Regions from separate parts of the Rubrivirga sp. S365 genome, predicted to be linked through region 2. Evidence: riboswitches for the same ligand, from Rfam matches in the RefSeq annotation. Region 2 holds a riboswitch; the other holds the start of a gene.

Region 1 (11,362 bases), 210 kb from region 2:
AGGTCGCGGCTCGAGATCCGCGTCTCGCCGACCTCGCCCTCGCTGTCCAGCGCGTTCTCGCCCGCGATCCCCTGCGGCCCCTGGAGCGTCTCGAAGCGGGAGTCGGAGTAGGTGTCGACGCCCAGCCGGTACGTCACGTCGACGCCCTCGGCGAAGGTGTAGCCGGCGTTGACGCTCCCGATGAGGCGGTCGACGTCGTCGTTGTAGGTCGCGAAACGGGCGTCGTAGAGCGCGTTCGTGCCCACGTTGTCGTCGCTCCCGTAGTACCCGAACATGGTCCCGTTCGGCTTGATGTACTGGGCGACGTCCTGGTTCGGGGTCCAGTAGACGAGCCGCTCGTTGAAGCGGTCGGCGAAGACGCGGTCGCCGCCCGAGTTGACGTAGTTGAGCGTGCCGCCGAACCGGAACGCCGCCGACGGCTGGACCGCCCCGCTCAGGCGGGCCGAGGTGCGCGCCCAGTCGCTGAAGGGGAGGACGCCGCCGTTGTCGAGGCGCCCGACCGAGGCGTAGAACGAGGCCGCGTCCGTCCCGCCCGACACGCTCACGTTGTTCTCGACCGTGTAGCCGGTCTGGTACGCCTGCTCCCAGTTGTTGTAGAACTGGAGGTCGGGCGTGACCTGGCGGGCCTCGTCGATCGGGGCGCCCCAGCAGCACCAGAAGCTCGTGGGGTCGTACGCGCCGCCGAACCCCTGGGTGTAGACCTGCTGGACCTCGGGGGTGCGGTTGACGCCCTCGGCCCCGACCTCGCTCGTGACCTCGACGCGCGTGGTCCCGGCGCGGCCGCGCTTGGTGGTCACGATGACGGCCCCGTTGGCGGCGCGGACCCCGTAGAGCGTCGTGGCGGCGGCCCCCTTTAGCACGTTGACCGAGGCGACGTCATTGGGGTTGAGGTCGACGGCCCGGTTCGAGAACCCGCGCGAGTTGAACCCCTCGGCGCCCGAGTCCGTCGAGTTGTCGATGGGGACGCCGTCGACGACGAAGAGCGGCTGGTTGTCGGCGTTCGGGTCGAGCGAGGTGATCCCGCGGAGGATGATCCGGGCTCCCTGGCCCGGCGCCCCGCCCGTGTCGATGACTTGGGCACCGGCGACCCGGCCGGAGAGGGCCGAGACGAGGTTGCCGGTGTCGGCCTCCTGGAGGTCGGCCGCGTCGATCTGCTGGACCGAGTACCCCAACTCGCGCTCCTCGCGCTCGATTCCGAGCGCCGTCACCACGACGTCGTCGAAGACCCGGGACGCGGGCGCGAGCGCCACGTCGACGACCGCCCGCCCGTCGACGGCCACGGCGAGCCGCTCGTAGCCAATAAACGAGAACACGAGCGAGTCGGCCCCGGCCGGCACGTCCAGGCGGTAGCCGCCGTCGGCGTCGGTCGACGTCCCGACCGGCGGCGTCCCGGCCACCACGTTCACGCCGGCCAGCGGGGCGCCGGTCTCGGCGTCGGTGACGGTCCCGGTCACCGCCCGCTCCTGGGCGCGGGCGGGGTGGGCGGCGGCGAGCAGGACGAGGAGCCCTGTGGCGAGGGCGACGCGGGTAGCGAAGAGCATAGGGCCGGGGGCGGGGTGGGGCGCTCGGGAGCCGCCGTCAAGGTAGCGTGAAGCGCCTGTAGGGCAAGGGCTTTTCTTAGGCCCCGCTCCGCCCCGCCCTTAGGTCCGCTGCTCCTGCGGCCTCGCTCCGCCCCGCCCCACACTGACGGCCCGTGCTGCCCCGCCCCGCCCGCGGCCTACACCGACGGCCCGTACCGACCACCCCGCCCACAGCCCGTGCCGACCGCCTCGCCCAAACGAGCGCCGCCCCGCCCCCGGCGTGCGGGGGCGGGGCGGCGCGGGCCTACCGAGGGCGGGCGGGGCGGCTCAGGAGAGCGCGTCCTTCGCCTTCTGGACCAGCCCAGCGGCCCCGCTTTTGGCCCCGTCCTGCGGCGTCGCCGCGTCGAACGTGGACGGCGGCGGCTCGGGGAGCTGGGGCTCGCCGCCGAGCGGCTCCATCTTCGGGATGAACGAGAACTCGCCCTTGCCGTCGATCGAGCGGCCCGACGTGTAGCGGGCGCCGGGGTCGTCCTGCGGCTCGATGTGCGTCGACATGAACGCGTAGCTCAGGTTCATCTCCTCGACGTGCGGCCCCTTCTGCTCCTCCGACATGGGGATCGACGCCGGGATCGGGTGGACGTTCTCCACCCCGCCCAGCTCCTCGATGACGGCCAGCCACTGGTTCTGGTGCATCGTGTCGCGGGCGAGCAGGAACCGGAGCATGTCCTTCATGCCCGCGTCGTCGGTCATGTGGTAGAGCCGGGCCGCGAGCGTGCGGCCGGTCGACTCGGCCATGACGTTGGCGTACATGTCGCCGGCGAGGTTGCCGCTCGCCACGATGTAGTTGCCCGTGAACGGGCCGCCGTTGGCGTCGACGGGCATCGCGCCCAGCCCGGCCGAGAGGAACTGGCGCGGCTGCATCCCGCCGAGGATGGCGGCCACCATCGGGTTCTCGGCCGCCTCGTCCTGGACCTGGGTCGGGGCGCCTTCGAGGTTAAGGGCGACGGCCGTGCACAGGATCTCGATGTGGCTGATCTCCTCGGTGCCCGTGTTGAGCAGCATGTCGCGGTACTTCGACTGCGACGGCGGCTGGTTCCACGCCTGGAACAGGTACTGGAGGCACACGCGCATCTCGCCCTCCTGGCCGCCGATGGCCTGCTGGAGGGCCTTGGCGAAGAGCGGGTTCGGCTTGTCGACCTTGACCTCGTACTGGAGCTTGTTGTCGTGGTAAAACATGTGGGGAGAGAGGGTGGGGGAAGTGAAAACGTGACCGCCCCGCCCTCGTGAGCGGGGCGGGGCGGATGGCCTAGGCCTCGGCGGCGAACGGGTTGACGATGGACTCGGCGAGCTGCGTGAGCGAGTCGTCCGTCGCCTCCTCCTCAGCCAGCGTTTCGGCGAGGAGTCGGGCGTCGTCGTCGCGGCGGAGCCGCTCGGCGAACGTGCGGACGGTCCCGTAGCCGGCGATCTCGTAGTGCTCGACGCGCTGGGCCGCCGCGATCAGGCCGGCGTCGCGGACGGCCTCGTCGCCGTCGGCGTCGATGATCTCCTGGCCCTCCTTCACGAGCCCCTTCATGGCCTCGCAGGTCTCGCCGGAGAGGCTCTTGCCGAGGTTCTTGCCGATCTGCTCGAGCCGGTCCTTCTGGCGCCTCGTGGTCTCGAGGTGGCGCATGAACGCCTGCTTGAGGTCGGGGTGGGCGGCCGCGTCGGCCATCTTGGGGAGCGCGTCGACGAGCTGCGACTCGGCGCTGTAGAGGTCCTTGAGTTGGGCGACGTAGAGGTCGTCGAAGCTTTTGAGGTTGAGGCTGAAGAGGCCCATAACACTGGGGGCGGGGTGGGAGAGAGGGGGCCGGAGGTACCGGCGCGCGCCCACGCCGGTTGCCGCCCTGCCCGCCGATCCGCCCCGCCCACGGCGATGTCGGGCGTCGCCGGACGCCCTGTCCGGTGGCTCTCCCGTGCCCGCCGTCAGGGGACGGGCGGGGGTGGGCGTGTCCCTACGGCCGCGGACGGTGGGCTGCCTGGGGCGGCGCCTCAGCAGCCGCTCGTGCGGTGCCGCCCCGCCCGCCCGACGAGCGCGCCGGGCGGGGCGGCACTCGACAGGTAGAGCGCGGGCCGCGAGACGACGTAGTGGTCGGCCTCGTCCAGCAGCAGGTCGAGCCGGCCATCGCCGTCCAGATCCCCGGCCCACAAGAGGGCGGGGCGGCCGTCGCCGACGAGGTGCGCGACGGGCTGCCCCACCCCGCCCGCCGACAGCACGGCGACGCGGGCGGGGCGGACGGGCTCGGGCGCGCCCACGGCCTCCGGGCCTTCGACCACGCTCAGCACGTAGGCCGCCCCGCCCAGCCTCAGGCCGATCTCGCCCGACGCGAGCGGCCACCGCCCGGCGAACGCCGTCGGCGCCGGCCCGTCCGCGAACGGGCGGGGTGGTCGGACGAGGAACAGGGCGTCGTCCTCGACGGAGCCCCACGCGTCGACGGTCGAGAACGGCGTCGTTACGCGCCGGCCGGTGGGCGGGCCGCCCGGGTCGTCCACGACCTCGTCCCGGACCGTCTCGACGCGGACGGCGAACGACCGGAGCGCCACCCCGCCCAGCGTCGGGTAGAGCCCCTGCCACCGCTCGCCGGTCTGCACCTCGACCTCGTCGCCGTGGAACGTGCCCGCCCCGCCCAGGAGCGCCACCGCCCCGCCCGCCGTGTCGGCGGCGGCGGCGAGCGCCCGGAACGAGTCGGCCGCGACCGGCTCGCCACGCGGACCGCGGGCGAACAGATCGAGCGGGGCGGGTGCCGGCGCCGCGTCCCGCTCGGCGGCCGCGGGCGGGGCGGCTGGCGACGGCGCCTCGGGCTGGCAACCGGCGAGGAGAGCGAGCAGGAGCCAGCGTGTGGACACGGACGCAGGGCGGGGCGGCGTGAGGCGCGCACGGACCGTGCCCGGCCGCCCCGCCCGCAGAACAGGGCGCGAGGCCGACCGCCCCGCCCTCCGGCAGGACCGGCAGGACGCGGGGCCGCATCAGACAGCCGCCGTGCGTCTGCCTCGGGGCGGGGCGGCGTATGACGCGCCCTGTCACCCCGGCCTCGTACTTTGGCGCATCCCCCGGACACGCACGCCAATGCCCGTCGTCGACACGATCCCGCTCCACGAGACCGCCAAGGAGCGGTACCTCACCTACGCCCTCTCGGTCATCACGAGCCGCGCGCTCCCCGACGTCCGCGACGGGCTGAAGCCGGTCCAGCGGCGGATCCTGTACGCGATGTACACGGGGCTCCGGCTGACGCCGGAATCTAGGCACAGAAAGAGTGCGACGATCGTGGGGGAAACAATGGGCAAGTACCACCCGCACGGCGATACGGCGATCTACGACGCCATGGTGCGGATGGCCCAGACGTGGTCGCTCCGCGCGCCGCTCGTCGACGGCCAGGGCAACTTCGGGAGCCTCGACGGCGACGCGGCCGCGGCCATGCGCTACACCGAGGCCCGGCTGCGGCCGCTCGGCGCCGAGTTGCTCCGCGAGATCCGCCAGGACACGGTCCCCTTCCGGCCGACCTACGACGGCCAACTCTTCGAGCCCGTCGTGCTCCCGGCGACGGCCCCCAACTTCCTCGTCAACGGGGCCACCGGGATCGCGGTCGGGATGGCGACGAACGTGCCGCCGCACAACCTGGGCGAGGTCGTCGACGCGGCCCTGGCGCTGCTCAAGAGCCCGAACGCGCGCGTCGACACGCTCCTGCAGTACGTCCAGGGACCCGACTTCCCGACCGGCGGGCGCATCCTCAACACGCCCGAGGAGATCGCGAAGATCTACGAGACCGGCGAGGGCGCCGTCGATCTAAGGGGCGAGTTCGAGACCGAGGGGAAGAGCCGCGTGGTCGTGACCTCGATCCCGTACGCGACCCAGAAGGCCGACCTCATCGAGAAGATCGCCGACCACATCCGGGCGGGGAAGGTCCCGCAGATCGTCGACATCCGCGATGAGTCGACCGAGGACGTCCGCATCGTGCTGGAGCTGAAGCGGGGCGCGAGCGCCGAGGCCGCGATGGCGTACCTGTTCAAGCACACGCCGCTCCAGAGCCGCTTCCACGTCAACATGACGGCGCTCGTGCCGACGGACAATCCGGAGGTCGCGGCGCCCGAGAAGGTGGACCTGCGGACGGCGCTCCGCCACTTTCTCGACTTCCGCCTCGACGTGGTCACGCGGCGGCTCGCGCACGAGCTCCGCGCGCTCGAAAAGCGGATCCACATCCTCGAAGGGCTCGCCGTCATCTTCGACGCGCTCGACGAGGCGATCGCGCTCATCCGCGCCTCGAAGAACAAGGCGGACGCGAACGGCCGGCTCCGCCACCGCTTCGGGATCGACGAGGACCAGGCCGACGCCGTGCTCGAGATCAAGCTCTACCGGCTGGCGCGGATGGAGATCGACGCCATCCTCAAGGAGCTCCGCGAAAAGGAGGCCCGGGCGGCCGAGATCCGCGCGCTCCTGGCCGACGAGGCGGGGCGGTGGAAGATGGTCCGCCGCGAGCTCCGCGACGTCAAAAAGCAGTACGCCGACGAGCGCCGCACGGCCGTCTCCGGGCCGGACGCCGTCGTCGAGTACTCGGCCGAGGACTACATCACGAAGGAGGACGTCTACGTCATCGTGACGCGCGACGGCTGGGTCAAGCGGCAGCGGTCCTACACCGACCTCGACGCGATCCGCGTGCGCGAGGGCGACCGCGTGCTCTACGCGCTCGCGGCGTCGACGCGCGCGACCGCCGGGTTCCTGACGTCGGCCGGGCGGTGCTACACGATGCGCGTCGACGACCTCCCGCAGACGACGGGCTATGGCGACCCGGTCCAGAAGTTTTTCGACTTCGCGGACAAGGAGACGGTCGTGGGCGTGGTCTCGTTCGACGACCGCGTGCTCCCGACGGGCGTCCCCGAAGTCGACGGCGAGCCGCAGCCGGAGCTGTTCGCGGGCGACGGCGCGCCCGTGGGCGACAACGTCGTCGCCGGCCCGTACATCGTCGCCGTGTCCTCAGACGGGCTCGCGGTCCGCTTCGAGACCGAGACGTTCGTGGAGCCGTCGAACAAGAACGGCCGCGTCTTTATGCGCGTGAAGTCGGGCGAGCGCGTGATCGGCGCCGAGGTCGCGGCGGGGTCCGAGAACGTGTGCCTGGCGTCGCGGCAGGGCCGGGCGCTCATCTTCCCAGTCCCGCAGGTGCCGGTCTTCAAGAGCGCAGCCAAAGGCGTCATCGCCATGCGCCTGAGCGGGGCGGACGACCGCGTGCTCGGGATGGCCGTGTCGGAGGCCGCCCGGCGCGGGCTCGAAGTCGAGACCAGCCGCGGCCGCACCGAGATCGTGCGCACGACCAAGTTCGAGGTGACCAACCGCGGCAACAAGGGCGCGACGATCATCAGCCGCGGCACGCTCCGCGCGGCGACGGCGGACCCGACGGAGCTGCACCTGCCGGGCCGCGAGTAGACCACCCCGCCCCGCTCTGAGACTGCCCCACCAGACTGCCCCGCCCATGGTGGGGCGGGGTGGACGCGAGGCGCGCCGGGCGGGGCGGCGTAACCTGGGCGGGGCGGCCGCGTACCGCTGCTGCTCCACCGCCACCCCGCCCCCATGCTCCCCGACGGCTTCGACTTTAACGACGTCCGCTTCTACCTGGCCCTCTTCGTGACGGCTGGGCTCCTGTTCGTCACGTGGCGCGCGCGGCGGATCGTGCGCGCCCAGGACGCCGAAGACCGAGAGCTCGCGCTCGCAGAGGCCGCGGGGCGGACGAGCGTCCTGGGGCCGCCCCGCCCCGTGGAGCGGGTCCGGGCGGGGCGGTAGGGCGAGGCGAGACGCCCTCGCGTCGCGCTCGGCGCCTCCGTCCAGCAGGCAGGCCTCCCTGTGCCACCCCGCCCGGGCGGGGCGGGGCGGGGCGGGGCGCTACAGCGCGAGCTCGTTCGTCCAGTAGGCGTCGGCGCCCGGCGTCTCGTCAATGAGGCCGCGCTCGTGCATCCACGCCTCAAGCTGCCGGTAGTAGTCGGCGCTCATCGAGAAGTCGTGCGTGAAGCAGGGGACGGTCGCGTCGTAAATGGCGCGCGTGAGGGCGTCGCCGGCGTCCGTCTCGGTGTGCGCGAAGTAGACGGCGCGGGCGGCCTCGGGCGCCTGCTTGACGGCGTCGACGCCGCGCCGGAGCACGCGGACGAGCGCCTCGAACGCCGCGCGCCGCTCGGCGAGCGCGTCGGGGTGCGCGATGAGGATGAGCTGGCAGAAGTCGGGGACGCCCCAGTCCTTGAGCGCGAACATTCGCACGTCGAGCCCGCGGTGCTCGGCCTCGACGATCTCGAAGTTGTGGAACACGAGCGTGGCCACGTCGGCTTTGTCCTCGGCGAGCGCGTCGGTGTGGTAGAACGAGTTGTTGACGCGGCCGTAGCCGTCTTCGGTGCCGGTCGGCCCGCCGTCGGCCTCGACCATCGTGGCGACGATGGCGGGTCCGCCGGGGCCGGGAGCGCCGGGGTACTGGATCCGCCGCCCCGCCATGTCGCGCGGGCGGGCGATCTCGGCCTTCGCCATCACGCCGCCGTTGGTGTGGAGGAAGCGAGCGAACCCGACGCACGGCCGGCCCTCGGCCCGGTCCTCGACGAGGTGGAGCGGCTCGGTGACGGCCACGTCGAGCTCGCCCCGCTCGATGGCCTCGACGGCGTCGAGGTGCTCCTCGGGCTCGACGAGCTCGATCTCTAGCCCTTCGTCGGCGAACCAGCCGCGGTCTTGGGCGAGGAGGAACGGGACGTGGTCCGGGTTGAGGAACCACTCGAGGCCGATGCGGAGGCGCGTCATGGGGGCGGGGCGGGGTGGGAGTAGGCGGAAGCTCCCGGGGCCACCCCGCCCGGGCACGCGCGTGCTCGGCGGGCGTGAAGCGCTCCCTACGCCGGTACGAGCCGGATCAGGTGCGGAGGGTCTGTCTCAGCCGCCCCGCCCGCACGAGGCGGGCTGGGGACGGCACCCCTGGCTTCCGGCGTCAAAGTACACCGCCCCGCCCAAGGTGAGGGCGGGGCGGCGGGGTGCTCTCTCAGCCTGGGCGCTGGTAGTTCAGCCCGAACGTGCCCGTCCAGGTGCCGCCCAGGCCGGGGCGGGCGCCTTCGGCCGTGTGGAACGCGGGAGCCCGTACGATCGCGAGGGCCGCGTCCAGCAGCGGCCCGCCCCCGCTGACGACGTCGATGTCGTAGGGGACGCCGTCGGCGCCGATCGTGTAGCGGACTTCCGCTGTCCCCCCCGCCGCGTTCTCCTGAGCGAGCGTGGAGGGCAGTGAGCGGATGCGGCGCTCGATCTCCGCCCCGCCCGAGAGCCGGGACACGTCGACGCCCCAGTAGCGGACCTCGCCCGGCGCCATCCCCTGGTCCTCGCCGGCCGGCAGCCGGAACGTGATGGGGACCGCGAACCGGACCGGCACCGCCTCCCCGCCCTGGCGGCCGGGCTCGAACCGGAGACCGCGCACGGCGTCGAGCGCCGCCGCGCTCAGCCGGTCGTCCGGCGAGCGGAGCACGGCCGGGTCCGCCACCCCGCCCGCCTCGGTCACGACGAACTGGACGACCACCTGGCCCTCGACGCCTTCGGCCCTGGCGTCCTCGGGGTAGACGACCCGCTCCTGGAGCGCCTCCAGGCCGCCGACCAGCTCCGGCTGGACCTCGGCCACGTTGTAGACGCCGTCGGCGCCAGCCTCGGGCACGGGCGGGGTGGCCGCCCCGCCCTCAAGCTGGAACGTGACGGGGACGGCGAACCGGACGCGGACGGGCTGCCCGTCCTGCATACCGGGCTCGAACCGCGCCTCGCGGACGGCCTCGGCCGCCGCTTGGTCCAGGCCGTCGTTGCCCGTCGAGCGGAGCAGCTGGAGGTCCGTCACGGCTCCCTCTTTGCTCACGATAAACTGAAGGACTGCCGTGCCCTCGACGCCCGCCTGGTGCTGGAGCTCGGGGTAGTCGAGGCGCTCCTGGAGGCCCTCCAGCCCGCCGATGAGCTGGGGTTGGACGTCGGCCACCTCGTACACCTCGTCCGTCGTGTCGGGTGGGGCGAGCGCGCGGTCGCCCGCGGGATCGGGCGGGGCGGGGTGGGGAGCCGTCATGGCCGCGAGTCCGCCAGCGAGAACGAGCGTCAGGAGGCCGGCGAGGCGGCCGCGGCGGGCGAGGCGGCGGGCGCGGTCGGGCGAGAGGGTGCAGGTCATGGCGTCGATGCGGGTTTTGAGGGACGAATCCCCCCGCCCCGCCCCCAGCGCGAGGGGCGGGGCGGGGAGGGAGGCGTAGCGGAGGAGGAGGTCGGCGTAGGTCCGGCGGCGGCCCGGGCAGGCCGCGAGCACGGCGGCGTCGGCGGCCCGCTCGCGGTCGAGGTCGAGGCCGCGCCCGAGCGCCTGCGCGAGCGGGTGCCACACGAAGGCGGCGGCGACGGCGCGCTGCGCCGCGTGCCACGCGAAGTCGGCCCGGCGGACGTGGGCGAGCTCGTGGGCCAGCGCCACGTCGAGCGCCGCCCCGCCCAGGTCGGCTGGCACGGCCACGACTGGGCGCCGCCAGCCGACCGTGAACGGGGCCGCGCCGGGCGGCGCCTCGACGGCCGCGACCGGCCGCCCGACGCCCGCCCGCTGCCGGGCCGCGTCGAGGGCCGCCGCGACGGCGGGCGGGGCGGGGGGGAGGGCGCGCCGCACGCGGGCCAGGCGCAGCGCGCCGCCGGCGACCCGCACGAGCGCGACGACGCTCGCGGCGAGGGCCAGCGCCGTCAGCACGCCCAGGGCGATGAGCCCGGCGGGCGGGGCGACGAGGGCGGGTGCGGCCGCCCCGCCCCCGACGACGACCTCGGGCAGCCACGTCACGGCGGGCGGGGCGAAGGCGGCGAGCGCGACGGGCACGTTGGGCGCCCACGCGCCCAGAGCGGCCGGCACGGCGAGCGCGACGGGCAGCGCGGCGAGCGCCGCCCCGCGCACGGGCAGCCCGACGGCGGCCTCGGCGCGCGTCAGGCGGAGCGCGCCCTCAATGATGAGCGCGAGCACGGTCCAGGCGGCGACGGGGAGCCAGAGCGACCCTAGCGCCGCCCCGCCCAAACTGGCGAGCGTGGCGGCGTCAGGCATCGGAGGGCGGGGCGGGGTCGTCCTCCAGGCGGTCGACGATCCGGCGGAGGTCGGCGCGGTCGGCCTCGCTCAGCGAGCCCTGGTCCACGAGGGTCTGGACGAGGTCGCGGGCCGAGCCCCCGAACACCTTGTCGAGGATGCCCGAGAGCACGGTCCCCTGGACCTCCTCGGGCGGGCGGGCTGCCGAGTAGACGTAGGCCGTCCCCTCGGGCTCGTACTGGAGGTAGCCCTTGTCGGCCAGGTTCTTCATCACCGTCATGACGGTGGTGTAGGCGAGGCGGCGGCGCGCGGAGATGCGGTCGTGGACGTCGCGGGCCGTCGCGCGGCCGAGCGCCCAGACCTCGCGGAGCACCTCCATTTCGGTCCCGCCGAGCGGGGTGAGGGGGTTTCTCATAGAGCTTCGGTCGGTTCGTACTAATTGTATAGTAGATCGGGGGCGAGCGCAACCCCCCGGATCATTTTTTCTGACCCACCCCGCCCGTCGCCGCCCTGCTCGGCTACGGGCGGGGCGGTCCTGCACGGCGCCGCTCCTCCCAGGCGCCGTTGCAGGGGACGGCGCTACGGCATCCGCCCCGCCCGTGCCGTGGGCGGGGCGGGCATTGTGCCCCCATGCGGACACCACGCGTAGTGTCCCTACGAATCTGGGCCGCTACGTTTTTGAGGGCGGGGCGGCCCCAGACGTCTCGGCCTGACGGCATCGCATGCAACGGCGCTACGACGGCCACCCCGCCCACGCCACGGACGGACCCAAAGGGCGGGGCGGTGATC
Region 2 (11,362 bases):
TCCTCGTGACGAAGTCGTGGGCCGTGGTCGTCCCCATTGCCGTCCTGCTGGCGATGGTGGTCCGGTGGCCGGCGTGGCGGCGGCCGGCCGCCGCCGGGTAGCGCCCGCCCCGCCCTCGCCTGCCCCGAGACTGAGGAGCTGGGCGGGGCGGCCGCAGCACCGTTTGTCCTCCCCAGAGTACGTTTACGACCCTCTTCTCGCGCGGGACGCCCCCGCCCCCTCACGACGCGCGGGCCGGGTGGCCTCGACCTCCCCGCCCTCTCCTTCTCCATGCTCCTCTCCCTACTCCTCCAAAGCGGCGACTCCGGCGGCCTCACGATCGACTGGACGCAGATGCCGACCTACAACACGATCATGGCTGTGGCGACGGGCGCCGGCCTGATCCTCGTCGTCCGCGCCGGCCGCCTGCTCCGCTCGACGCTCCCCGAGCGGGCGCTCGAAGGCTACGCGATGGCGTTCGCCGTGCTCGGCACGATCCTCACGGCCACGGGCCTCCACATGACGCTCACGTGGCCGCTCGCCAGGTACTTCCCGTTCGACAACATCGTCTTCGGCGAGCCCAGCCTCGCGTTCGGCGTGCTCCTGCTGTGGGTCGCGTTCTACGCGTGGACGCGCGGGCCGCGGCTGCTCGCTGAGGCGGACCCCGGCGCGGCGTTTACCGAGGTGCTCCGGCCGGTCTCGGTGTTCGTGTTCGGGATGGGGCTGGGCCTGTTCGGGATCGCGGCGGCCGGCGTGGGCTACCAGTTGTTCGCCGCCCCGCCCGAGGAGCCCATCGCGGGCTGGTTCGCGTCGTACCCCTGGATCGAGGCCACGTTCATCTCAGGCCTGTACGCGCTCGTCGGGCTAGGCGCCGTCCTGCTGCCGTGGTCGTTCCGCGAGGGCGTCCGCCGCGTGGTCGGGACGGCGTGGACCGTCGCGGGCGTCGTGTTCCTCCTGTTCGGGGCACTCAACTTCTTCACGCACATCGGCCTCATCGTGAACACGATGCCCGACGCGCCGTGACGCGCGGGGGCGGGGCGGCGAATCTGGCGTCGGGGTCAGACAAACGAGAGCCCCGCGCCTCGGGGAGGCGCGGGGCTCGGCCGGCGGGGACCGCCGGGATGCGGGTGCTCGGGTGAGCTACTCGCAGACGCCGCCCGGGACGGGGTTCGGCGAGACGCAGGCGTCGAGCGAGCCGGTGCTCGTCCCGATCTGGGCGCCCATGTCGAGGATCGAGTCGGTCTGGGTCGACATCTGGTCCGCCGCGGTGAGCGTGCGGACGTCGCCGATGACCGAAAGGGCGGGGCGGGTGTAGGTCTTCATTGTAGCAGTTGGTATGTGAGCAAAAAGCCGTCTCCCCAGCGCGCCAGGGCAACGAGCGGAGAGTGTACCAGCAGAGTACGAAGACGCCGCCCTGGCAGCCGTAGGGGGATCGCTTTGGCCTCTCCGTTTCTCTCCTCACTCCCCGGTGCTCTTTTGGCGCACATATCCGCACGCGCCGCCCCAGTCGACTAGGGGAATCCCTGGGACCGCAAACGTGCTCTGCTCCGGCGCGTGCCCTACCGCCCCGCCCCGCCCACCGGGAAGTCGATCGAGATGGTGCCGGGGTAGCGGATGGGGCCGACCGGCGTCGACACCGTCGGCCGCGCTTCGAGGCGGACCGTCTGGCGCCGCGTGTCCGCGCCGGCCAGGTTGCGGACGAGCGTGGTGAGGTCGCCCACGTTGCGCCCGAAAAAGCGGACGAGGTCGAGCTCCATCTCGATGGGCAAGTCGGCCACCCCGCCCGGCGGGACGAGGCGGTCGTCGTTGTAGACGCCCGAGACGGTCTCGGTGCCGTCGAGGAACAGGGTCCAGTCGAGCGACACGAGCTGGGCCGCGGCCGGGTTGTCGGCCGGGTTCTCCGCGCCCACGTGGAGCGTGAACCGGAGCGGCACCTCGCCGCGCGCGGCGGCCGTTCCCAACCGCGCGAGGTCGGCCGGGCCGAGGTCGCCGCCCCGGGCGATCCGGTCGAGGTCGACGCCGGCGACGAGCCCGTTCGACACGCGGTCGAGGTCGAACTGCACCTGGCGGAGCGCGGCGAGCTGCTGGATCGTCGTGCAGCCCGGCGCGACGAGGAGCGCGGCGAGGAGGGCGACGAAGAACGGGACCGTTCGAGACATGGGCGGGGCGGGGCGAGTGGGGAGCGCGCATACTACCGAGCGACAACCGTGCCGGTCTGCACGCCCGCCCCGCCCCGCCCCGCCGCCGTGGCCCTGCTCCCCCACCCCCTCGTCGTCGTCGTCCACGACGTGCGCTCGGCGTACAACGTCGGCGCCGTGTTCCGCACGGCCGACTCAGCGGGCCTCGCCCGCGTCGTCCTCACCGGGTACACGCCGACGCCCGCGCACCGCGGCGTGGCCAAGACGGCGCTGGGCGCCGAGGGCGCCGTGCCGTGGGAGCGCTACGACACGGCCGAGGACGCGTTCGCCGCGCTCCGCGCCGAGGGCTTCGCCGTCGCCGCCCTCGAACGGACGCCAGAGGCCGTGGCGCCGGGCGACGTGCCGGCCTCGGCGTTCCCGCTCGCGCTGGTCCTGGGCAACGAGAAAACGGGCGTGCCGCGCTACGTGCTGGACGCGGCCGACCTCGTCGTCGGGCTCCCGCAGTACGGCGCGAAGGCGTCGCTGAACGTGGCCGTCGCGTTCGGGGCCGCGGCCTACCGGCTCGTCGAGCGGTACCAAGAGGTCGGGCGCGGCGAAGGCGGACCGCCCGAGAGGGCCGCCTCCCGTTGACCGAGCGGGCGGGGCGTGCGTAGCCCCTTGCCAGGCGGGCGGGGCGGCGTACCTTGACGGCCGAAGCCAGGGGTGCCGCCCCGCTCCCGCCGCGCGCGGGCCGGGCGGCTGAGACAGACCCTCCGCACCTGATCCGGTTCGCACCGGCGTAGGGAGAGCTTCCGGTCGTGCCCGGCGGCACCCCCGGCTTCCAGACCCCCTCACCTCTGGACCGCCGCCATGGACCTCGCCACCCCGCCCGCCGCCTCGGCCCGCCGCGCCGCCGACGCCGCCACCCACGCCCGCATCGGGGAGCTCTCGGACGAGGTCCGACGCCCGCTCCCCGGCTCGCGCAAGGTCTACGTCGAGGGCTCCCGCCCCGACCTCCGCGTGCCGATGCGGCTCGTCGCGCAGGCGGACACGCCGGCCAGCTTCGGCGTCGAGGAGAACCCCGCGTTCCCGGTGTACGACGCTTCCGGGCCGTACACCGACCCCGACGTCCCGATCGACCTCCGGCGCGGCCTCCCGAGCGTGCGGGGCGCGTGGGTCGAGGAGCGCGGCGACACGGAGCGGCTCGGGGACCCGTCGAGCGCGTTCGGCCGCGAGCGGGCCGCCGACGCCGCGACGGCTCACCTCCGGTTCGAGCACGTCCGCCCGCCCCGCCGCGCCCGGGCGGGGCGGACGGTGACGCAGCTCCACTACGCCCGGCGGGGCGAGGTCACGCCCGAGATGGAGTTCGTGGCCATCCGCGAAGGCCAGCGGCTCGGCGCCCTCCGCGAGTCCCACCCCGCCCTGTTCCAGCAGCACGCCGGCCACGCCTTCGGCGCCGCCATCCCGCGCGAGATCACGCCCGAGTGGGTCCGCGACGAGGTCGCCCGCGGCCGGGCCATTATCCCGGCCAACGTGAACCACCCGGAGCTCGAGCCGATGGCGATCGGCCGGAACTTCCTCGTGAAGATCAACGCCAACATGGGCAACTCGGCCGTCACGTCGAGTATCGCCGAGGAGGTGGACAAGCTGACGTGGGCCATCCGGTGGGGGGCCGATACGGTCATGGACCTCTCGACCGGGAAGCACATCCACGAGACGCGCGAGTGGATCCTCCGGAACAGCCCGGTCCCGATCGGGACGGTCCCCATCTACCAAGCCCTCGAGAAGGTCGGCGGCACGCCCGAGGACCTCACGTGGGACCTGTTCCGCGACACGCTCGTCGAGCAGGCCGAGCAGGGCGTGGACTACGTCACGATCCACGCCGGCGTCCTCCTCCGGTTCGTCCCGCTGACGGCGGGGCGGCGGACGGGGATCGTCTCGCGGGGCGGCTCGATCATGGCCAAGTGGTGCCTCGCCCACCACCGCGAAAGCTTCCTCTACACGCACTGGGACGAGATCTGCGAGATCTGCGCGGCCTACGACGTCTCGTTCTCCATCGGGGACGGGCTCCGGCCGGGCTCGATCGAGGACGCCAACGACGACGCCCAGTTCGCCGAGCTCTACGTGCAGGGCGAGCTGACGAAGCGGGCGTGGGCGCACGACGTCCAGGTCATGAACGAGGGGCCGGGCCACGTCCCGATGCACCTGATCCAGGAGAACATGCAGAAGCAGCTCGACTGGTGCGGGGAGGCCCCGTTCTACACCTTGGGGCCGCTGACGACCGACATCGCCCCGGGCTACGACCACATCACGTCGGGGATCGGCGCCGCCATGATCGGGTGGTTCGGGTGCGCCATGCTGTGCTACGTGACGCCGAAGGAGCACCTCGGGCTGCCAGACCGCGACGACGTCCGCGAGGGGGTCATCACGTACAAGATCGCGGCGCACGCGGCCGACCTCGCCAAGGGCCACCCGGGCGCGCAGGCCCGCGACAACGCGCTCTCGAAGGCCCGGTTCGAGTTCCGCTGGCAGGACCAGTTCAACCTGGGCCTCGACCCGGAGCGGGCCTGCGCCTTCCACGACGAGACGCTCCCGAAGGACTCGGCAAAGGTGGCCCACTTCTGCTCGATGTGCGGGCCGAAGTTCTGCTCGATGAAGATCACCCAGGACGTCCGCGACTACGCGGCCGCGCACGGGGTCGATGTCGAGGCGGCCATCCCCGAGGGGATGCGCGAGAAGGCCGGGGAGTTCGCGGCCGGCGGCGGCACGCTCTACCCCCGCGCCTGACCACCCCGCCCGCGGCGTGTGCGGGCGGGGCGGCCCGGGCGGGGTGGGACAACCCCAGGCGGGACGTCCCGGACGGGGCGGCGCTCGCGCTAAGTTTCCGCCCCCCTTCCACCCGCCCCGCCCCGCCCATGCTCATCAAACCCGGCCGTTCGAGCGGCAACCTCATCGACCGCCGCGGGGGGCGGGGCGGGCGCGGCGGGCGGGTCGGCCTCGGGCTGGGCGGCCTCGGGCTGGGCGGCCTGGTGGTGGTCCTCATCGCGGCCTTTTTCGGGCTCCCCGTCGACCAGTTCCTCGGCGGGGGCGGGGCGGCGACGGGGCCGGTCGAGACGACGCCGAGCGCGCCGCAGGACGAGGCCTCGCAGGTCGTCGACGCCGTGCTCGCCTCGACCGAGGACGTCTGGGGCGCCCTCTATCGCCAGACCGGCGACGTCTACCCCGAGCCCAACCTCGTCCTCTACGAGGGCGCCACGCCGACCGGGTGCGGCTACGGGCAGGCGGCGACGGGGCCGTTCTACTGCCCGTCCGACCAGACGGTGTACCTCGACCTCTCGTTTTTCCGCCAGCTCGCGGCGCTCGGCGCGCGGGGCGACTTCCCGCTCGCCTACGTCATCGCCCACGAGATCGGCCACCACGTCCAGAACGTCGAGGGGCTCCTGGGCCGGTCGCGCTCGAACGCCATGTCGGTCCAGACCGAGCTCCAGGCCGACTGCCTCGCCGGCGTCTGGGCACACTACGCCCAGGACGAGGGCGGGGCGGTCCAGCTCGACGACGCCGACATTGAGGAGGGCATCTCGGCCGCCGCCGCCGTCGGCGACGACCGCCTCCAGGAGCGGGCCGGCGGCGTCGTCCGGCCCGAGTCGTTCACGCACGGCTCGTCGCGCCAGCGCGCCGAGGCGTTCCTGGCCGGCTACCAGGGCGGCGACTACGCCGTGTGCTTCCGGTAGTCTACCACGCCAGCCACCGCCCCGCCCGCGGCGTCACGCGGGAGGCGCCGCCCCGCCCTCGGCCCACGCCACGACCAGCCACAGGCCGCCGACGCGGCCGTAACGGAGCCGCCACGGCCCGGACGCCTCGGCCCAGGCCCGCGCCGCCCCGCTCGCGGCAGCCGGGGCGGGGCGGTCCAGCGTCAGGCGGACCGACCGGGCGCCGGCGCGCAGCCCCGTCCGCTGCCCCTTGAGGACGGCCTCCTTCATCGACCACAAGAGCGTCTGCGCCTCGTCGGTCGGGCCGCCCAGGGCGTCGAGAGCGCCCAGCTCGTCGTCGCGGAGCATGCGCCGCCACAGGGCGGGGTGGCGCGGGGCCACCGCCTCGACGTCGACGCCGACCGGGCGGTCGGCGAGGGCCGCCGCGCCGACCGCCGCCCCGCCCCGCCCGGCGTGGGCGATGGACACGAACGCGGGCGGGGCGGGCGGGACGCCGTCGTGCGGGAGGTCGAGGCGCGAGAGGTCGAGGCGCGGGGCGCCGTCCGGGCCGACGACGAGCGGGACGTCGGGCGGGGCGCAGCCCAGGCGGCCGGCGGCGAGCCTGCGCAGGGCCTCGCGGCCGAGCGCGAAGCGGAGCCGGCGGTCGGCGCTCCCGAACGCGGTGGCCCGCGCGCGCTCGGCGGCCGAGAGCGCGTCGGGGTCCGCCCCGCCCCCGGCGAGGGCGACCTCGACGCCGGATGGGAGGCCGTGCCGGAACGTTTTCAACCCTGACTGAAAGTTATTCGCACGGGCGGGACCGTCTGGAGCAGGAAGAGAGTACGGAGCCACTGGGGAAGTCCACTACACGGCCCGACGGGGAAACCGCTGTCGGACTGGTACCGACGGACTACGGCTCCCCGTTCCTCCCCCGCTATCTTCCGCTCCTCCACACCCCCGCTATGAGCGACTTGCCCGTGCCGCCCCTCGCGCCCCCGATGGACTCCTCCGGAGACGGAGCCGACGTGGCCCCCGGCGCCCTCGGCCGTGTCCGCGAGTCGTTCGCCGACTTTCTCGCGGCCTACCGCGAGCGGCTCGACCACCTGTTCGAGGTCCGCGTCGACGCCGGCCGCATGAACCTCCAGCGCGGGCTGCCCCCGTTCGTCGTCCAGCGGTTCCGCGACGTCGACCCGCTCTCGGTCTACGTGCCCGAGGCGTACGGCGGGCGGGGCGGCTCGATCGCCCACAGCATGACGGTGCTCGAGGAGACGAGCTACCACTCGCTTGCGCTGTCCCTCGTCGTCGGGATCAACGGCGGCCTGTTCCTCCAGCCCGTCGCGAAGTACGGGTCCGAGGAGGCCAAACGTCGCGTGCTCCCGGCCTACATCCAGGGCCGGCGGATGGGCGGGCTCATGATCACCGAGCCGGATTACGGGTCCGAGGCGCTCCGCATGGAGACGTCGTGGACGCAGGACGAGAGCGGGACCTACCACGTCGAGGGCACCAAGCACTGGGCCGGGCTGACGGGCTGGGCCGACTACTGGCTCCTCACGGCCCGCGGCCGGACGTCGTCGGGCGAGCTCCGCCGCGACGTCGACTTCTTCATTGCCGACAGCACGTGCCCGCGCCAGCACGTCGAGGTCGAAGAAGTGTACCCGAACGTCGGGCTCAAGATGATCCCGTACGGCCTCAACCGGGTCAACGTGGACCTCCCCGCGTCCTCGCGGCTCGAGCCCCAGACGACCGGCATCAAGATGATGCTCGACATCCTGCACCGGAGCCGGCTCCAGATCCCCGGCATGGGCATGGGTTACCTCCGGCGGCTCTACGACGAGGCCCTCGACCACTGCCGCGAGCGGTTCGTCGGCGGCCGGTCGCTCGTCGACTACGACCAAGTCAAGGGACGGCTGGCCCGGCTCCAGTCGTTCGTGACGGGGACGGCCGCCATGTGCCTCTCGACGTCCGAGGTGGCCGGCGTCGAGCGCAACCTGTTTTCCGAGAGCCTCCGCGCGAACGCCTTTAAGACGGTCGTGACGGACTGGATGCAGGAGGCGGCCCAGTCGTTCCTCCAGCTCGCCGGCGCCCAGGGCTACCGCGAGGACCACCTGGCGGGGCGGTCGATCGTGGACTCGCGGCCGTACCAGATCTTCGAGGGCTCCAACGACATCCTCTACCAGCAGGTCACAGAGTCGGTCGTGAAGGCGATGCGCCGGCTCAAGCAGGCCAACCTGGGCGCCTACCTCCGCACCGAGCCGCTGACGGCGCGGGCCGCTGAGACGCTGGGCGACGCGCTGTCGTTCGACGTCGACTGGGCGATGCCGCAGCGGAAGCTCGTCGAGCTGGGCCGGGCCATCAGCCGGCTCGTGACCATGGAGATGACGATCGAGCTCGGCGAGCGCGGCTACTCGGCCGAGCTCGTCCACAACATGCTCGACGAGACGCGGGCCGAGATCCGGGGCCTCCTCGAAACGTACCGGCGGGGCGGCCTGACGGCGCTCGTCGAGGAGCCGTCGACGGCCGACTGGCTCCACCGCGTCCGCCCCGCCACCTCGTGAGCGGGGCGGGCGGGGCCGCCTGGGCGGGGCGGCCCGCGGACGCCGAGCTCGCCCCGTTCTACCGGCGCTACGTCGCGCTCGTCCCCAACGGGGACCTGCTGGAGACGCTGGCGGCGCAGGGCGCCGAGACGGCCGCGTGGCTCCGGTCGCTCCGCCCCGCCCTCGCCGGCTGGGCCTACGCGCGGGGCAAGTGGACCGCCGCCCAGGTGGTCGCGCACGTGATCGACACCGAGCGGATCTTCGGCGCCCGTGCGCTCCACCTCGGGCGGGGCGACCCGGCGCCGCTGCCGGGCTACGACCAGGACGCGTACGTCGCGGCGCTCGGCCCCGAACGCCGGTCGCTGGCCGACCTCGCCGGCGAGCTCGAACGCCTCCGCGCGACGACCGTCGACCTGCTCGGGTCCATCCCCCACCCCGCCCTCGACGCCGTGGGCACGGTGTCGGGCGGACCAATGAGCGCGCGCGGGGCCGCCTACGTGATCGCGGGACACGAGCGGCACCACGTCCAGATCCTCCGCGAGCGGTACGCCGCGGGCGGGGCGGCGTAACCCGGCGGGGCGGGGCGGCGTAGGGGCGGGTCCCGCTGCCCCTGCACGCCATGAGCGCCGACGCCTTCAAGCGACTTCTGATCTTGTCCACGGGGGCGGCCTACCTCGCGAGCGTTCCGTGGGCCTACCGCGACGCCGAGCGGCGGGGCAGAAGTGGGCCGCTCGTGGCGCTGGGGGTCGGCCTGGTCTCGTGGCCGTTCGGGCTGCTGGCGTGGCTGTTTGGCCGCCCCGCCCGGAGGTCCGGCTAGCTTTGGCGCCTCGGGCGGGGTGGCCTCGCTCGGGAGACGTTTTTCACCCGCCCCGCCCCGATGCTCCGCTTGCTGCTCCCGCTCGCCGCCCTCGTCGCCGCGTCCGCCGCCGCCCAGTCGCCCGTCGTCGGGGACTGGACGGGCGAGATCGAAGGCGCCGGGTTGACGGTCACGTTCCACGTCGCCGAAGCGGACGGCGGCCTCTCGTCCACGTTCGACGTGCCAGCCCAGGGCGCCCTCGGCGTGCCGACGGGCGAGACCACGTTCCGCGGCGACACGCTCACGATCACGGTCCCGCTCGTCGGCGGCCGGTACCAAGGCACGCTCGTGGGCAGGGCGGTCGCGGGCACGTGGAGCCAGGGCGGGGCGAGCCTCCCGCTCACGCTCACGCGCGCCGAGGGCGGGGCGGCCGCCCCGCCCGAGCGGTCCGACACGCCGCGGCCGCCGTTCCCGTACCGCGACGAGGACGTGTCGGTCGCGTCGGTCGACGGCGTGACGCTGGCGGGGACGCTCACGGTGCCGGATGGCCCGGGACCGTTCCCGGGCGTCGTCCTCGTGTCGGGCTCGGGGCCGCAGGACCGGGACGCGGACGTGATGGGGCACCGCCTGTTCTTGGTCCTGGCTGACCACCTCGCCCGGCGCGGGATCGCCGTCCTCCGCTACGACGAGCGGGGCGTGGGCGCCTCGACGGGCGACTTCGGCGCGGCGACGACGTCCGACTTCGCGCTCGACGCGCAGGCCGCGGCGGAGCACCTGGCGGGGCGGCCCGAGGTGTCGAGCGTGGGCGTCGTGGGGCACTCCGAGGGCGGCCTCGTCGCCCCACTCGTCGCGAACGCCCCGGACGCCGTCGACTTCGTGGTCCTTCTCGCGGGTCCGGCCGTGCCCGGGCGCGACATCCTGCGGTACCAGCTCTCGCGCGGCCTGGGCGGGGCGGGCGTTTCCGACGCCGGCCGAGCGGCGTACGGCGCGGCCCTGGACCGGCTGCTCGACGAGGTCTCGACGGGCAGTCCAGCCGACGCCGCCGAGCGCGCGGCGGACGCGTTCCGCGACGAGACGGCGGGGCTCGGCCCGGCGGACCGCGAGGCGCTGGGCCTCGACGCCGCCCCGGCCGTCCCGCTGGCGGCAGGGCTCGCCGGCCCGTGGGAGCGGTACTTCATCGCATACGACCCGGTGCCGGCGCTCCGGGCGCTCCGCGTGCCCGCCCTCGCCGTGTTCGGCGGGCTCGACCGACAGGTCCGCGCCGACGACAACGTGCCGGCCATGCGCGCCGCGCTCGCGGACGCGCCCGCGGGCTCCGACGTCGTGGTCTTCGAGGGCCTCAACCACCTGTTCCAGCCGACCGAGACGGGCGACCCGGCGGAGTACGGCCGGATCGACTCGTCGTACGCGCCGGCCGTGATGGAGGCGGTCGCGGACTGGATCACGGCGCGGGCGCCGTAGGCCGCCCCGCCCGAGGCGCCGTCTCCGCCCTGCTCAGGCAGAATCGCCGCCGGCTCCTTGGCTCCGCCCGGTACCCGTGGCGGGCTCTTCGGCCGCGGCACCCGCGCTATCCGATCAAGCGGTCGTACTGGTCGTGCGGGCCGATCCAGAACCAAACAAACCCTTCGGCTCGGTGGCGGGCAACGGCGCGGTGCCCTCGACCGACGCGCACCGACCAAAAGGCTCCGACCTTCTTCAACCGCAGCGAAGGGTGACGCGGGTTCGCGTTGAGCAGCGCGAAGTTCTTGTCGGCCACGCTCCGCACCTCGTCGGAGAGCGCCCGGTAGGCTGACCAAAAAGACGGCGTGGCGAAATGCTTCAAAGAGCCGTCGCTCGACCGGCCTCGAAGTCTTCGTCAGCTTGGCGGCCGAGCGCTTCGAGGCGCCCCGCTGCGACATCCGCCTCGAACTGACGGTCCCACTCGTCAGCCTGGTACTCCTCGAACCACTTGGCGAAGCGCGCCAACTCCTCGGGGTCGAGTTGCGCAACGGCGGCTTCGAGTTCCTGGACGCTCATGGTGGGCTCTGGAGTGGGAATGTGGAGAACCAACGTCTCACACGATCACCGTGTTATCAAGGTGGTAAGCCCAGAAGGTATGCAGACGGCGGTAGAAACAGCCCGCGCCGCCCGTACCCAGAGCGCAGCGACCGCCGCCCCAGCAGGCTGCCGCCCACCCCGCCCGCGCCTTCTCCACCCCGCCCTTGACGCTGTGGTTCTGCCGTGGGCGGGGTGGTCGGGCTGGGCAGTCCC

Evidence for each region. A riboswitch is a leader RNA that binds a small molecule or an ion and turns the genes downstream of it on or off. The one in region 2 is predicted to bind thiamine pyrophosphate.
Region 1: another riboswitch for thiamine pyrophosphate. It lies ahead of RQM47_RS12655 (ABC transporter substrate-binding protein); the one in region 2 lies ahead of thiC (phosphomethylpyrimidine synthase ThiC).

The regions. Positions count from the first base shown of each region.
Region 1 covers NZ_JAVTTN010000001.1:2,869,064-2,880,425, reverse strand. The annotation lists gene RQM47_RS12685 (SusC/RagA family TonB-linked outer membrane protein) at 1-1,541, opposite strand, end outside; gene RQM47_RS12680 (manganese catalase family protein) at 1,848-2,756, opposite strand; gene RQM47_RS12675 (ferritin-like domain-containing protein) at 2,827-3,336, opposite strand; gene RQM47_RS12670 (hypothetical protein) at 3,549-4,403, opposite strand; gene RQM47_RS12665 (DNA topoisomerase IV subunit A) at 4,624-6,972, shown strand; gene RQM47_RS12660 (hypothetical protein) at 7,117-7,326, shown strand; gene RQM47_RS12655 (ABC transporter substrate-binding protein) at 7,426-8,319, opposite strand; TPP riboswitch at 8,397-8,494, opposite strand; gene RQM47_RS12650 (M56 family metallopeptidase) at 8,552-10,594, opposite strand; gene RQM47_RS12645 (BlaI/MecI/CopY family transcriptional regulator) at 10,587-10,988, opposite strand.
Region 2 covers NZ_JAVTTN010000001.1:2,660,657-2,672,018, forward strand. The annotation lists gene RQM47_RS11665 (YoaK family protein) at 1-101, shown strand, start outside; gene RQM47_RS11670 (DUF981 family protein) at 271-1,002, shown strand; gene RQM47_RS11675 (hypothetical protein) at 1,120-1,302, opposite strand; gene RQM47_RS11680 (hypothetical protein) at 1,539-2,138, opposite strand; gene RQM47_RS11685 (TrmH family RNA methyltransferase) at 2,226-2,747, shown strand; TPP riboswitch at 2,811-2,908, shown strand; gene thiC (phosphomethylpyrimidine synthase ThiC) at 2,967-4,883, shown strand; gene RQM47_RS11695 (neutral zinc metallopeptidase) at 5,012-5,827, shown strand; gene RQM47_RS11700 (4'-phosphopantetheinyl transferase family protein) at 5,861-6,571, opposite strand; gene RQM47_RS11705 (acyl-CoA dehydrogenase family protein) at 6,745-8,337, shown strand; gene RQM47_RS11710 (DinB family protein) at 8,334-8,885, shown strand; gene RQM47_RS11715 (hypothetical protein) at 8,936-9,133, shown strand; gene RQM47_RS11720 (alpha/beta hydrolase family protein) at 9,194-10,573, shown strand; gene RQM47_RS11725 (hypothetical protein) at 10,680-10,934, opposite strand; gene RQM47_RS11730 (hypothetical protein) at 10,931-11,128, opposite strand.